DNA from 3 places in the Bacillus paramobilis genome. Region 3 is predicted to be linked to each of the others. Evidence: riboswitches for the same ligand, from Rfam matches in the RefSeq annotation. Region 3 holds a riboswitch; each other region holds the start of a gene.
The links. Region 3 has a riboswitch for lysine ahead of AABL52_RS18105 (aspartate kinase). Riboswitches for the same ligand answer to the same signal wherever they lie in the genome.
Positions count from the first base shown of each region.

Region 1: another riboswitch for lysine. It lies ahead of AABL52_RS22730 (amino acid permease); the one in region 3 lies ahead of AABL52_RS18105 (aspartate kinase).
Region 2: another riboswitch for lysine. It lies ahead of AABL52_RS12125 (amino acid permease); the one in region 3 lies ahead of AABL52_RS18105 (aspartate kinase).

Region 1 covers NZ_CP151108.1:4,435,557-4,440,048, forward strand. The annotation lists gene gapN (NADP-dependent glyceraldehyde-3-phosphate dehydrogenase) at 479-1,918, shown strand; gene racE (glutamate racemase) at 1,961-2,797, opposite strand; lysine riboswitch at 2,998-3,185, shown strand; gene AABL52_RS22730 (amino acid permease) at 3,332-4,492, shown strand, end outside.
Region 2 covers NZ_CP151108.1:2,351,942-2,356,433, forward strand. The annotation lists gene AABL52_RS12120 (iron-sulfur cluster biosynthesis family protein) at 1-135, opposite strand, end outside; gene AABL52_RS12125 (amino acid permease) at 249-1,715, opposite strand; lysine riboswitch at 1,828-2,020, opposite strand; gene AABL52_RS12130 (GNAT family N-acetyltransferase) at 2,407-2,856, shown strand; gene AABL52_RS12135 (sulfite exporter TauE/SafE family protein) at 2,896-3,906, opposite strand; gene AABL52_RS12140 (VOC family protein) at 4,004-4,492, shown strand, end outside.
Region 3 covers NZ_CP151108.1:3,555,839-3,560,330, forward strand. The annotation lists gene AABL52_RS18100 (DoxX-like family protein) at 1-880, opposite strand, end outside; lysine riboswitch at 1,072-1,258, shown strand; gene AABL52_RS18105 (aspartate kinase) at 1,457-2,686, shown strand; gene AABL52_RS18110 (VOC family protein) at 3,033-3,488, shown strand; gene AABL52_RS18115 (helix-turn-helix domain-containing protein) at 3,683-4,120, opposite strand; gene asnA (aspartate--ammonia ligase) at 4,259-4,492, opposite strand, start outside.

The DNA.
Region 1 (4,492 bases), 880 kb from region 3:
AAAAAAAGCATACCGCCGCTTGACGATATGCACAGAAATGCATAAAAGCGTACGTTACGATATACGCAACGTACGCTTTTTATAAGACAAAGATGCCTTATATATCCGCACGGGTTGCGTAATGATATGAATGTCTTCTGCCATTTAACAGAGCTAAGCCCATTACATTTACGATTACAATCATTACGCACACCCCCTTCATTTATTTTCCATTTATAATCTTACAACTTTATTGAGTATTCTGTCAATTATTTTTTTAACTATAGAATAAAATAATCTTTTATCACAAAAAAATGAAGGGGATTCATAATACGATACATCCGTTTGAAATAAGAGAATCTTCTGTAAGAAAGGGCATACAAAATAAAAAAAGAATAAGAAATCGTTTTCACAAACATTTCATTTGAAAAATGTTATCAAACCCCCTACAATCACCTTATACTCACTCTTACAAGTTGCTATTTTAGGAGGACTAATCATGACAACTAGCAATACGTACAAATTTTATTTAAACGGAGAATGGAGAGAAAGCTCTTCAGGAGAAACAATCGAAATTCCATCTCCATACTTACACGAAGTAATTGGACAAGTACAAGCAATTACTCGCGGAGAAGTAGATGAAGCAATTGCATCTGCAAAAGAAGCTCAAAAATCATGGGCAGAAGCTTCTCTACAAGATCGCGCAAAATATTTATATAAATGGGCTGATGAGCTCGTAAATATGCAAGATGAAATTGCCGATATCATTATGAAAGAAGTCGGTAAAGGATATAAAGATGCGAAGAAAGAAGTTGTTCGTACAGCTGACTTCATTCGTTATACTATCGAAGAAGCTTTACATATGCACGGAGAAAGCATGATGGGCGATAGCTTCCCTGGCGGAACGAAATCTAAACTTGCGATCATCCAACGCGCACCACTTGGTGTTGTATTAGCAATCGCACCATTTAACTACCCAGTAAACTTATCTGCTGCAAAACTTGCACCAGCATTAATTATGGGTAACGCTGTTATTTTCAAACCAGCAACTCAAGGTGCAATTAGCGGTATTAAAATGGTTGAAGCACTTCATAAAGCTGGCCTTCCAAAAGGTCTTGTAAACGTAGCGACAGGACGCGGTTCTGTAATTGGTGACTACTTAGTAGAACACGAAGGCATCAATATGGTATCGTTCACAGGTGGTACAAACACAGGTAAACATTTAGCGAAAAAAGCTGCAATGATTCCACTTGTATTAGAACTTGGTGGTAAAGACCCTGGTATCGTTCGTGAAGATGCTGACTTACAAGATGCTGCAAACCACATCGTAAGCGGTGCATTCTCTTACTCTGGTCAACGTTGTACAGCTATTAAACGTGTACTTGTACACGAAAACGTAGCAGACGAGCTTGTTAGCTTATTAAAAGCGCAAGTAGCTGAACTATCAGTTGGATCTCCAGAACAAGACAGCACAATCGTTCCATTAATCGACGATAAATCTGCTGACTTCGTTCAAGGTTTAGTTGACGACGCTGTAGAAAAAGGTGCTACAATCGTTATCGGTAACAAACGTGAGCGTAACTTAATTTACCCAACATTAATCGACCACGTAACAGAAGAAATGAAAGTTGCTTGGGAAGAGCCATTCGGCCCAATCCTTCCAATCATCCGTGTTTCTTCAGATGAGCAAGCAATTGAAATTGCTAACAAATCAGAGTTCGGCTTGCAAGCAAGTGTCTTCACAAAAGACATTAACAAAGCATTTGCAATTGCTAACAAAATCGAAACTGGTTCTGTTCAAATTAACGGACGCACAGAGCGCGGCCCTGACCACTTCCCATTCATTGGTGTAAAAGGTTCAGGTATGGGCGCACAAGGTATTCGCAAGAGCCTTGAGTCTATGACACGTGAAAAAGTAACTGTATTAAACTTAGTTTAATCTTATAAAAAGAAGCTGATCTATTTTTAGATCAGCTTCTTTTTATACAATTGAGTTCACGAGTTGTTTTTCCATAGTTAAATTCACACATTCTACAGAAATTTGATAACCTAGCCATCGCTCAGCAATATGTTCAAATGATGAAACTGAGCCTGTTGTAAAAAATCGATGCTTCGGATTAAGATTGTCAGACAGAATTCCTTTGTGCTGTAAAATTGTGCTTAACTCTATCGCTGTTTCTTCTGCGGAACTAATAATCGTTACATCTTCTCCTAGTTCCTTTTTTATATAGGACTCTAAAAGTGGATAATGCGTACACCCAAGAATTAACGTATCTATATCTTCCTTCGTTAATGGCAGTAAAGCTTGTTTCACTTGTTGCGTTACATATGCTGTATCTTCTAATTGATTTTCTACAACTGTAGCTAAAGTTGGGCACGCATGACTATGCACTTCTAAATATGTATCAAGCTCGTGCAATGCTTTTTCGTACATATTAGACTGTATCGTACCTACAGTTCCAATTACTCCGATTTTCCCTTTCTTTGTCACTTTAATTGCCGCTCTTGCTCCCGGATGTATAACGCCAATAACCGGAATGGGAAGTGCTTCTTGCAAATCAGTCAATGCAGCAGCTGCACCAGTATTACATGCTACAACTAGGGCTTTTAATGGAAACTTTTTGAGGAACTCAACCATTTCAAATATGAAAGATTGTACCTCCTCTACACTTCTTGGCCCATACGGACAACGATCATTATCACCAATATAGTAAATGCTCTCTTTAGGCAATTGTCTTATAATTTCGCTCGCAACTGTTAATCCCCCAACTCCCGAATCTAATACACCTATTACTGAATGTTTATGACATACAGACATATACTTCATCCCCTTCTCAATCTTCTAGCGCCAATAACATTTATTATATTATGAAAATTCAATATTACATAACAATCCCTCTCCCTTTTAATCACAAACTCTTCCCTATAATCTGATTATTTCTATATCCATTGACGTATAAAAATTCATTTGTTACTCTTAAAGACGTTAATTTAATATTTAAATCCTCATTCGTATCTCGGTGAGGTAGAGGTTGCAGTCATTAAGAGTATCATTTCTGGAGATGTAGTGGCATTGATGAAGGAATGAGAAAGGAATGATTGCCGAAGTAAGCCCGTGTCCACCATGCACGCTTGCTGGGTCTGCATTTAATAAGTGCAGAACTGTCACAAACGAAACGTTTCGTTTGTGGAGAGCTATCGAGAGGTATGTCGTGGGTTTCTTATAAGATAGAAAGCATGTAGCGGCAAATTACGTGCTTTTTTTGTTTTGTTTGGGACTTCTCTTCTCTACTAAGAAGACATACATATCTCCTCGCTTGACTTGGTTATACTAACTTTGGAGGTATTTTCTATGCAACAAAAAAAATGGGGCTTTTGGGTACTAACAGCTTTCGTTGTCGGTAACATGGTTGGCGCTGGGATTTTCATGGTGCCAAGTACGTTGGCACAAACAGCAAGCCCTCTCGGTGTCACTTTAGCTTGGTTAACAACAGGGTTTGGTGTTTTAATGCTAGCTCTTGTTTTCGGTAATTTAGCAATTCGTCGTCCTGATTTAACGACAGGACCACAAAGTCATGCATATGCTTTATTCTCAACACCAAAAAAGAAAAAAATGGCTGGTTTCAGTATGGTATGGGGATATTGGGTTGCAAACTGGGCAAGTAACGTTGCCATCATTACATCTTTCGCGGGATATTTATCACTCTTCTTCCCAATTATGAAAGATACACGACTACTCTTTTCAATCGGCTCGTTCGATATAGAAGTCGGAAAACTAATTACATTTACGATTTGTTCCATCTTACTTTGGGGAACTCATATTATATTAACAAACGGTGTAAGCGGAGCTGGAAAGCTAAACTTCTTAGCAACAACAACGAAAGTAACTGGATTCCTTTTATTCATCGTCGTTACGTTATTTGCATTCGAAGCTTCTAAGTTTGGACAATGGTACACACCGATGATCGATAAATCAGGTGTATCACACGGCCTTCTTTCACAAGTAAACTTAGCTGCTCTTACAACGCTTTGGGCATTTATCGGAATTGAATCGGCAGTACTTTTATCAAACCGTGCTACCTCTCCTAAAACAGTAAAACGCGCAACAGTTGCAGGATTACTTATTACAGTTGCGATTTACTTAGGAATTACAATTTTAACAATGGGTGTACTTCACGTTGATAAATTACAAGCTTCTGAACGTCCATTAGCAGATGCATTAAACGCTGCAATGGGTCATGGCGGCGGGAAACTGATGGCATTACTTGCTCTTACTTCCCTATTCGGTTCTATATTAGGCTGGATTTTATTAAGCTCAGAAGTACCGTATCAAGCAGCAAAAGAAGGTTTCTTCCCTTCCTTCTTCACAAAAACAAATAAAAAAGGAAGTCCAATTTACTCATTACGATTAACAAACATTATGTCGCAAGTGTTCTTATTCTCAACGTTATCAGGAACTATTGCGGAAGCTTATACATTCGTTATTACCGTATCAACACTGGCCTACCTTATT
Region 2 (4,492 bases), 1.2 Mb from region 3:
ATCCCAAATTAAATCCACATCAACGAAAATACTACAAGAGTTTGTCATTGTCCCTCTAATGCGAATGATCTTTTTGTCTTCACGTTCTAATCTATGTATAGCTGCTTTTGCTTCATCAGTAATGCGAATGTTCATGGTATCCCAACCTTTATGTATATTTCCTTTATTATTGCAAAAACAGGAGAAATAGGGAAGGGAGAAGCATCGGAATAAAAAACGAGCAAACAAATTTGTTTGCTCGTTTTACTTTATTTTAGTTCACATTTATCAAGTGGAATCACTTTCGTTTTTTTCGTAAATTTATATCCTAACCATAGTACTAAAAAGAGTGGTAAACCGATGTAAGAAACGAGTACGCCGTTCCAATCGATTGCTTCGCCCATAAATGCGCCGTAGTTTTGACCTAAAATGACGATGACACAAAGTGCAAATGCGAAAATTGGACCGAACGGGAACCATTTTGCTCTATATGGTAAGTCTTTTAAATCTTTTCCTTGTGCGATATATGCTTTACGGAAACGGTAATGACTAATTGCAATTCCGACCCATGCGATAAAGCCAGACATTCCAGATGCATTTAATAACCAAATGTATACAACGCCGTCACCGAATAAAGAAGCAATGAAAGCGATACTACCAACAATTGACGTTACGATTAATGCGTTAACAGGTACACCGCGGCTGTCTAATTTGCCTAAGAATTTTGGTGCTTTTCCTTGGCGAGCTAAGTCCCAAAGCATACGAGTTGATGCATACATTCCAGAGTTACCAGCAGATAGTACTGCCGTTAAAATAACAGCGTTCATAACAGAAGCAGCAAAAGCAACGCCAGCTTTTTCAAAAATAAGTGTAAATGGACTTACTGTTACATCACTTGCAGCAAGGCTTTCTGTTGTATAAGGAATTAATAAACCGATAACGAGAATCGCAAGAATATAGAATAAAAGAATACGCCAAAAGATAGAACGAATCGCTTTCGGAATATTACGCTCTGGATCAGATGTTTCACCAGCAGCAACTCCTAATAATTCAGTACCTTGGAATGAGAAACCAGCTGCCATAAATACACCGATAATTGCCATGATACCGCCATTAAATGGTGCATCTGCAACAGTGAAGTTTTTGAAGCCAACAGTTTCGCCACCCATAATTCCAAAAATCATCATGAAGCCGACAATTAAAAAGATAATAATAGTAACTACTTTAATAAGTGCAAACCAATATTCAGATTCACCAAACCCTTTAACAGATAAATAGTTTAAAAGGAAAATAATAGCTAAACATAATCCGCTCCAAATGAGGGAAGGGGTATCTGGGAACCAAAATTTCATAATTAATGTTACAGCAGCGAGTTCAGCAGCAATTGTAATGGCCCAGTTATACCAATAGTTCCATCCAAGTGCAAAGCCAAGGGACGGATCAACAAATTTTGTTGCATATGTGCTAAAAGATCCGGTAACAGGCATGTAAGCTGCGAGTTCAGCTAAGCTTGTCATTAAGAAATAAACCATAATTCCAATTGCAGCGTATGCGACTAGTGCACCGCCAGGACCAGCTGAATGGATGACACCACCGCTGGCAAGAAATAGTCCGGTACCAATTGTACCACCGAGAGAAATCATTGTAAGGTGCCTTGATTTTAAACTACGTTTTAATTCACCTTTTCCATTTGTAGTTTGTGTTTCAGAGGTAGTTTGATTTGTTGCGCTATTCATGTTCAACACTCCTTTTCTTGTAAGATAGGAAGGAACGGGGGAGAAAAATACAAAAAACCGCCAAAGGAATTTGGCGGAACGTTTCACAAATAACCACCCCATCATACCCTTCCGTTAAGATAGCACCCCACGTTTACACGGTAATTTTGTAAACGTGACAGTTCTGTTCCTTTCGGAGACAGCCCCAGCTCATATTTCCAGAGAAGAAATATAAACTTCGGCAACTTTTCCTTTCAAACGGAGTCGGTGACATTCTCTGTGTCTCGTCCGTTTTACTCATAAAAGTCGCAACCTCTACCTCATCGGATTGATGAGGATTTGATATATTGCTAAGATTTTTAATATATGGCAATTGTAATGACTTTCTGAATATATTGCAAGATATTTTGTTAGGAAAAGTCAAAAAATATCGGTTATTGTATAGGAAACGCTTGCAAAACTCCACCCGAACCTACTGTTATGTAACAAAAAATAAAGAAACAAATTGTTATACAAATGTTTCGCAAAAAATATTGAAAAACCCTTTAAAATTAAAAGAAAATTCAGAAAATATAATTCGACATAACTAACAAAAGAGGATTATTCCTTAAATTCGTTTCAAAGAATAAGTATAAATCTGATGAATAGAATGAATATTCTCTTTATTTCTGGTAAAATTGAGGTATTGTTTAATTGAAAAGGGGAAATCAATATGAAATTAGAAACAGAAAGGCTCTATATAGTGCCGTGTACAGAAGAGCGTATTCACGTTGCTAACGAGCAAGGATATAATAGTGGTCCACATATTGTAGGACATGTAGAAAATGTAAAACAAGATGCGGCTTTATTACCTTGGGGCGCGTGGTATGTCATTCGAAAAGAAGATGACATCGTTCTAGGTGATATAGGGTTTAAAGGGAAACCAAATGAGGAACATACAGTAGAAATTGGTTACGGATTTATTGAGAAATATTGGAATAAAGGATATGCGACAGAAGCTGTAAGTGAACTAATAAATTGGGCTTTTCAAACAGGAGAGGTAGAAATGATTATCGCGGAGACACTTCTTGAAAATGAAAGCTCGATTCGTGTATTAGAGAAATTACATATGAAGAGAATTAGCAATACAGAAACGATGATTAATTGGAAAATAGAAAAATAAAAAATACCGCCCGAAGTATATCAGGCGGTATTTTTATCGTTATGGTAGCATTTGTTTTTGATCATTCGGATATCCGGCTGTCGGTGCGTTAGAACGCTTGGAATGATTACGAACAGCAATGAAAATAGAAATAATAACGACAAGACCAACTGCTACGTAAGAAAGTGAAATAATAGTTGGATCCACTTTAAATGTAGTAAGCAGTGTACGAATGTTTGTAAAGATTATAAGGCCCCCAACTAATACGCCAAGTAAATGAGAAGGAACGATGCGTACTAACCATGCAGCGATTGGTGCTGCAACGATGCCACCAAGCATGAGAGAAAATACCCAAACCCAACTTACTTGTTCCCAGCCAAGTGAAATGAAAAAGCCGATTGTTGCTGCGAGTGAAACAGGAAACTCACTCGTATCTACAGATCCGATAACTTTTCTAGCTTCATTTCCCCTTGCCAAAAGCACAGGTGTTGTAATTGGGCCCCAGCCACCTCCACCTGTTGAATCAACGAATCCTGCGAATAAGCCAAGCGGAACAAGCTGTTTAGCTGACATACGTTTATTTGAAGTGACAATTTGTTTTTGAATGATGAATCGTAATAAAATATAAACCCCTAAAGTAAATAAAAATATGGAAATGTACGGTTTAATTACATCACCAGGTAAATTGCTTAAAAAACATGCCCCAATAAATGCGCCAATTGCTCCTGGTAATGTAAGCCTGGAAACGGTATATTTATCCACGTTTCCAAATTTGATGTGTGATGCACCAGAAGCAGCAGTTGTAACAACTTCAGCTAAATGAACTGATGCAGATGCAACGGCCGGAGCAATACCAAACATTAATAAAAGTGAGGTAGATGTTACCCCGTACGCCATTCCAAGCGCTCCATCGATTAATTGAGCGAAAAATCCGATAATAGCAAAGACAATTAATTTCTGCATAAATAATCCCCCTGTAATAATAAATGAAAAAGACACTTTTCCCGTATGAGAAAAGTGCCTTTGGTTTTTCCAATCAGCAATAATTAAATTTGTTTTATTATAATACATATTAATCGTATAAATCAACTAGGTTTTAAAGTTTTTGAATTGAATGAAAGAAAAATAAAATATACAATAAAAGGATGGAGAGAAGGGGGAGAAAGACATGTTACGATTTGATCATCTCGTACACGCAGTACATGGTACACCGGAGGAAGCGGCAAACCAAATGCAGGAGCATGGATTTCATACTGTAGTAGGCGGAGAGCATACTACTTGGGGTACTTGGAATAGTTTGTGTTATTTTGATTTATCCTATATAGAATTTTTAGCAGTTCAGCATGAAGAAAAAGCGAAGAAAGCAGACAATCCATTAGTACAAGAAACAGTAGTGAAATTACAAGATGGAGAAGGAATGTTACAAATCGCCATTCGAACAGATGCAATTGAAGAACTAGTAGTTAAATTTAATAAACATGGATTACATACGATAGGACCATTTGAAGGGAAACGAATGAGAAAAGATGGCCGACTATTAGAGTGGAAAATGTTATTTGTAAAGCAAGAAGAGAACGGGCCGAAATTGCCTTTCTTTATACAGTGGAATGAAACGGATGAAGAAAGAAGAAACGATTTACGTAACATAGGAACAATC
Region 3 (4,492 bases):
TTGCACTCGGTAAATCAGAACTATTTATATAACCGACAATCGATAACCCCATAAGTAGAACGTTTAATGTAATTGGATTAAACGGCTCTGTAAAGCTTACGATATTCGTAAAACCCGCCGCTATCGTTAAGGCTATTAACATAAAAATATGTACGATAAATACTTTTCGTTTTGGAAATGGCAACAGCCATAGGACACCAAAAATAATTTCTAGCAATCCAATTATTTTAACTAGAAAAATACTATGTGCAGTTGAACCAATTGTCACAGACAACATTTTTACTTCTTCTGAATGAGTAAACACTAGTTTCGGCACTATCCCTTGATACATCCATACAAAGGCAATTAATAAACACACGAGCCAATATGTCATTGTTCTTCTAATTAGTAATCTAGGATGAAGTCCCTTTTCTAACCATAACTTTAAAGCATCAAAACTCCAAGCAGTCGCCCAACCTAATAACGGCCGAAACATATAGAAATCTATTACATTCCCTATACGACCAAACCTCGTATCATAATCATATTGTGTCTCAAAATGAATGTGTTCTTTACGGGGGGTATACTTCCAATAACCACGCCCTATTTGAATAAGTGATAATTGATTGTCTGTCCAAAATTTTAAAGAAGAAATACGTTCACCTATTTCTTTTCTTATTTCACCTATCGATTCCCCTTCACCAGCTATTTCAAGTCCAAATCCAATTTTTGTTTTATATAAAAACTTCTGTGGTTCTCCTTCTTTTTTCTCTAAATATGAAATTTCCGTAAAACGAGCATCCCATTCTGTATGTATATCTGGTTCTTGCGTATATTCCCATAATTTCTCCATTGTCGTTTTCATTTCTGCCGAAACATAAATAGGCTTTTTCCCCTTCATTCTTCCACCTCCAGTGCACTATAAATTTAATGTACATGCTATGAATTTATTTTGCTACACTTTTCACAAACTCCTTTAAGAAAAGAAAGAATTTTTAAAATTTATACAAAACACTTGATTCCCCGAAAAATTTAAATTATTATAAAACAAATGTTACCAACAACTTTATAAATCAAACACTCTCGCCTAAAACGTGAGATAGAGGTTGCGATACTTATGATTATTCTAATGGAGACACAGAGATGTCTATGAAATTAGATGAAAGGAAGTATTGCCGAAATCGATAATTTTCTCTGCATTTATCGATTGGGGCTGTTTTCGAATAGAAACAGAACTGTCATATGTACAGAAGTGTATGTATGAAGAGCTATCTACAAAAAAGAGATATCATTTTTATGATATTCCTTTTTTGGCGGTTTTTTTATTAGCTCCGTTTTCTGTTTCCCTTTTCCTGTAACAGCACCATCCTCACTTATTTGAGATGGTGTTTTTTGTTTTTTCTGGTAACTACAGGAATGTTGGGATTTATATATGTCCTAATCTATTCTTAAAAATGGATGAAAGAAGGAATTCGTAATGGAAACGATTGTACAAAAATTTGGTGGCACTTCTGTCGGAAGTGCTGAGCGTATTCAACATGTAGCAAATTTAATTATTGAAGAATATGAACGAGGACATGGTATCGTCTCTGTCGTTTCGGCAATGGGAAAAAGTACAGATGAACTTGTCGCACTTGCTAACGCTATTACAGAAAATCCAAGTAAACGTGAAATGGATATGCTTCTATCTACAGGAGAACAAGTAACTATTTCATTATTAACGATGGCACTACAAGCAAAAGGTTATAACGCAATTTCATTAACAGGATGGCAAGCTGGTATTACGACAGAATCTGTACATAGCAGTGCACGGATTACTGACATTCATACAGATCGAATTCAGTCTTATCTTACTGAAGGCACGATTGTTATTGTAGCTGGCTTCCAAGGAATCAGTGAAAACCATGAAATTACAACGCTTGGCCGCGGTGGTTCTGATACAACTGCTGTTGCATTAGCTGCTGCACTGAAAGCAAAAAAATGCGATATTTACACGGATGTGACCGGTGTTTATTCGACGGACCCACGAGTTGTAAAAGATGCTTATAAATTAGATGAAATTTCTTATGATGAAATGTTAGAACTAGCGAATCTCGGTGCTGGTGTATTACACCCTCGTGCTGTTGAATTTGCTAAAAATCATAATGTCATGTTAGAAGTTCGCTCAAGTATGGAACAAGAAAATGGAACAATTGTAAAAGGAGAATGTAACATGGAACAACAATCAATCGTTAAAGGTATTGCATTTGAAGATAATATTACACGCGTCACAATGAAAGGTTTGGAACAAGGTGCACTTTCAACAGTTTTCTCTACATTAGCAGCGGCACATATTAATGTAGATATCATCATTCAAAGTATTACAAATGAAGGAACTGTTCATCTCTCCTTCTCAATCCATTCTAATGATTTAAAAGAAACATTAGAGGTATTAGAACAACATCAAGAAACATTACAATATGAATCTGTAGAATATGAAAATCATTTAGCAAAAGTATCAATTGTAGGATCTGGTATGGTCTCTAATCCAGGTGTTGCTGCGAATATGTTCACTACTTTAAAAGAAGAAGATATTCATATTAAAATGGTAAGTACATCAGAAATTAAAGTATCAGTTGTTATTGACCGCCTTCATTTAGTAACAGGTGTCGAGGCACTGCATCAATCATTTATGGCGAAAATTGAGCCTTTAGTGCAGATGAGTTAATTTCCACCAGTAAAACTTAAAATAAATTATATAAATCTATTTCCTTCCTATATTAATAGAAATAGGATGGGAATATTTTGCGGGGAAGTCGAAGTTATATTATCGAATAGAAACTACATTACCAAATTCTTACAATAATAGCATTCACGAAATAAAGTTCATGCGTATATCAGTAGTAGAAGGTTTCCGAGGTTTTGTTTGTTAACAAAATGTTTATTCTATACCCGAAAACACCTTGTCATTTTTTCCTACACTGTGACAAGGTGTTTTTTGTTTATAGGAGATTTTAGTATAATTATGAGGATAGTTAGATAATAAATTTATACATATAAAGGAGATAAAGACTATGGCAAACAACAGATTACTAAGAATGGATAATGTCAGCATCGTTGTAGAATCTCTTGATAACGCAATCTCTTTCTTCGAAGAGATTGGATTAAAACTCGAAGGACGCGCTACTGTCGAAGGTGAATGGGCTGGTCGCGTAACTGGACTCGGTTCTCAGTCCGTAGAGATTGCTATGATGGTGACTCCAGATGGCCATAGCCGAATTGAACTTTCTCGATTTCTCACACCACCTACTATTGCAGATCACCGGACAGCTCCTGTAAATGCCCTCGGTTATTTACGCGTCATGTTCACCGTTGAAGACATTGACGAAATGGTATCCAGACTTACTAAGAAGCATGGTGCTCAGCTCGTTGGCGAAGTAGTTCAGTACGAGGACTCGTATCGACTCTGCTACATTCGTGGAACGGAAGGAATTTTAATCGGTTTAGCGGAAGAACTCGGTAATAAATAAGTAATGTTTTACTGAAGCAAAAATATTTGAAAGAACTTTACGCTTAATAAAGCTTAGATTTTCAACCCCGTCCTAGCTTTAGAACGGGGTTATGCTTGTTTGAACTTTTTAACATACTATCAACATCCCAAAATTAGTATAAAACAATTCAATTACTTGTTATACTCTTTCCTAGGAAATATAACGGACTCTTCTCACTTCTTATCATATATATCTTTTCTATTAAAAAACGATTGGAACTCATTCAAAATAACTTTCTTCACGTCAGAGTAAAAAACCATCATGAATAGTGCAATTCCTAATAAAATCTCTTGCATTCCTTCATAATCAACGAAAGCACTCACAATTAACAAACCAAACCCAATATAAAAACCAAACTCATTCTCTTTCTCAAAATCCTCATCTTCATCAATATGTATTTTCTCTTTTAAATTTCGGTTCCCTTTTATTAACTCATCGAGCGTAACATTATACAATTCGCTCAATAAAATTAAATTTTCAATATCAGGGCAACTTTTATCATTTTCCCATTTATATACCGCTTGCCTCGTTACACCAATCTTTTTAGCAATATCCTCTTGTGAAAATCCCTTTGACTCTCGTAGTTTTTTTAACTGTTCTCCTAAGCTCATAACGTCCCCTCCTTTAACAAATTATTACACAAAAAGAGATATAGAAGAAAGAAACCATTAGTAAAATTCACTGTAAACCATTCGTTTACACAATAAAAAAGAGAGGATAACTCTTTGAGCTATCCTCTCTCGCTTCTATTAAAACAGATGAATGTTTTCTTTCTTGCAAGCTTCACGTAAATCATCAGGCCATACAGAAGATTGCACTTCACCGATATGTGCTTTACGTAAGAAGTACATGCACATTCTTGATTGTCCAATACCACCGCCAATTGTTAATGGTAAAACGTCTTCTAAAATACCTTTATGGAAATCGTACTCACGTTTGAAGTCTTCACCTGTTTTCGTTAATTGTTCATCAAGTGATTTACT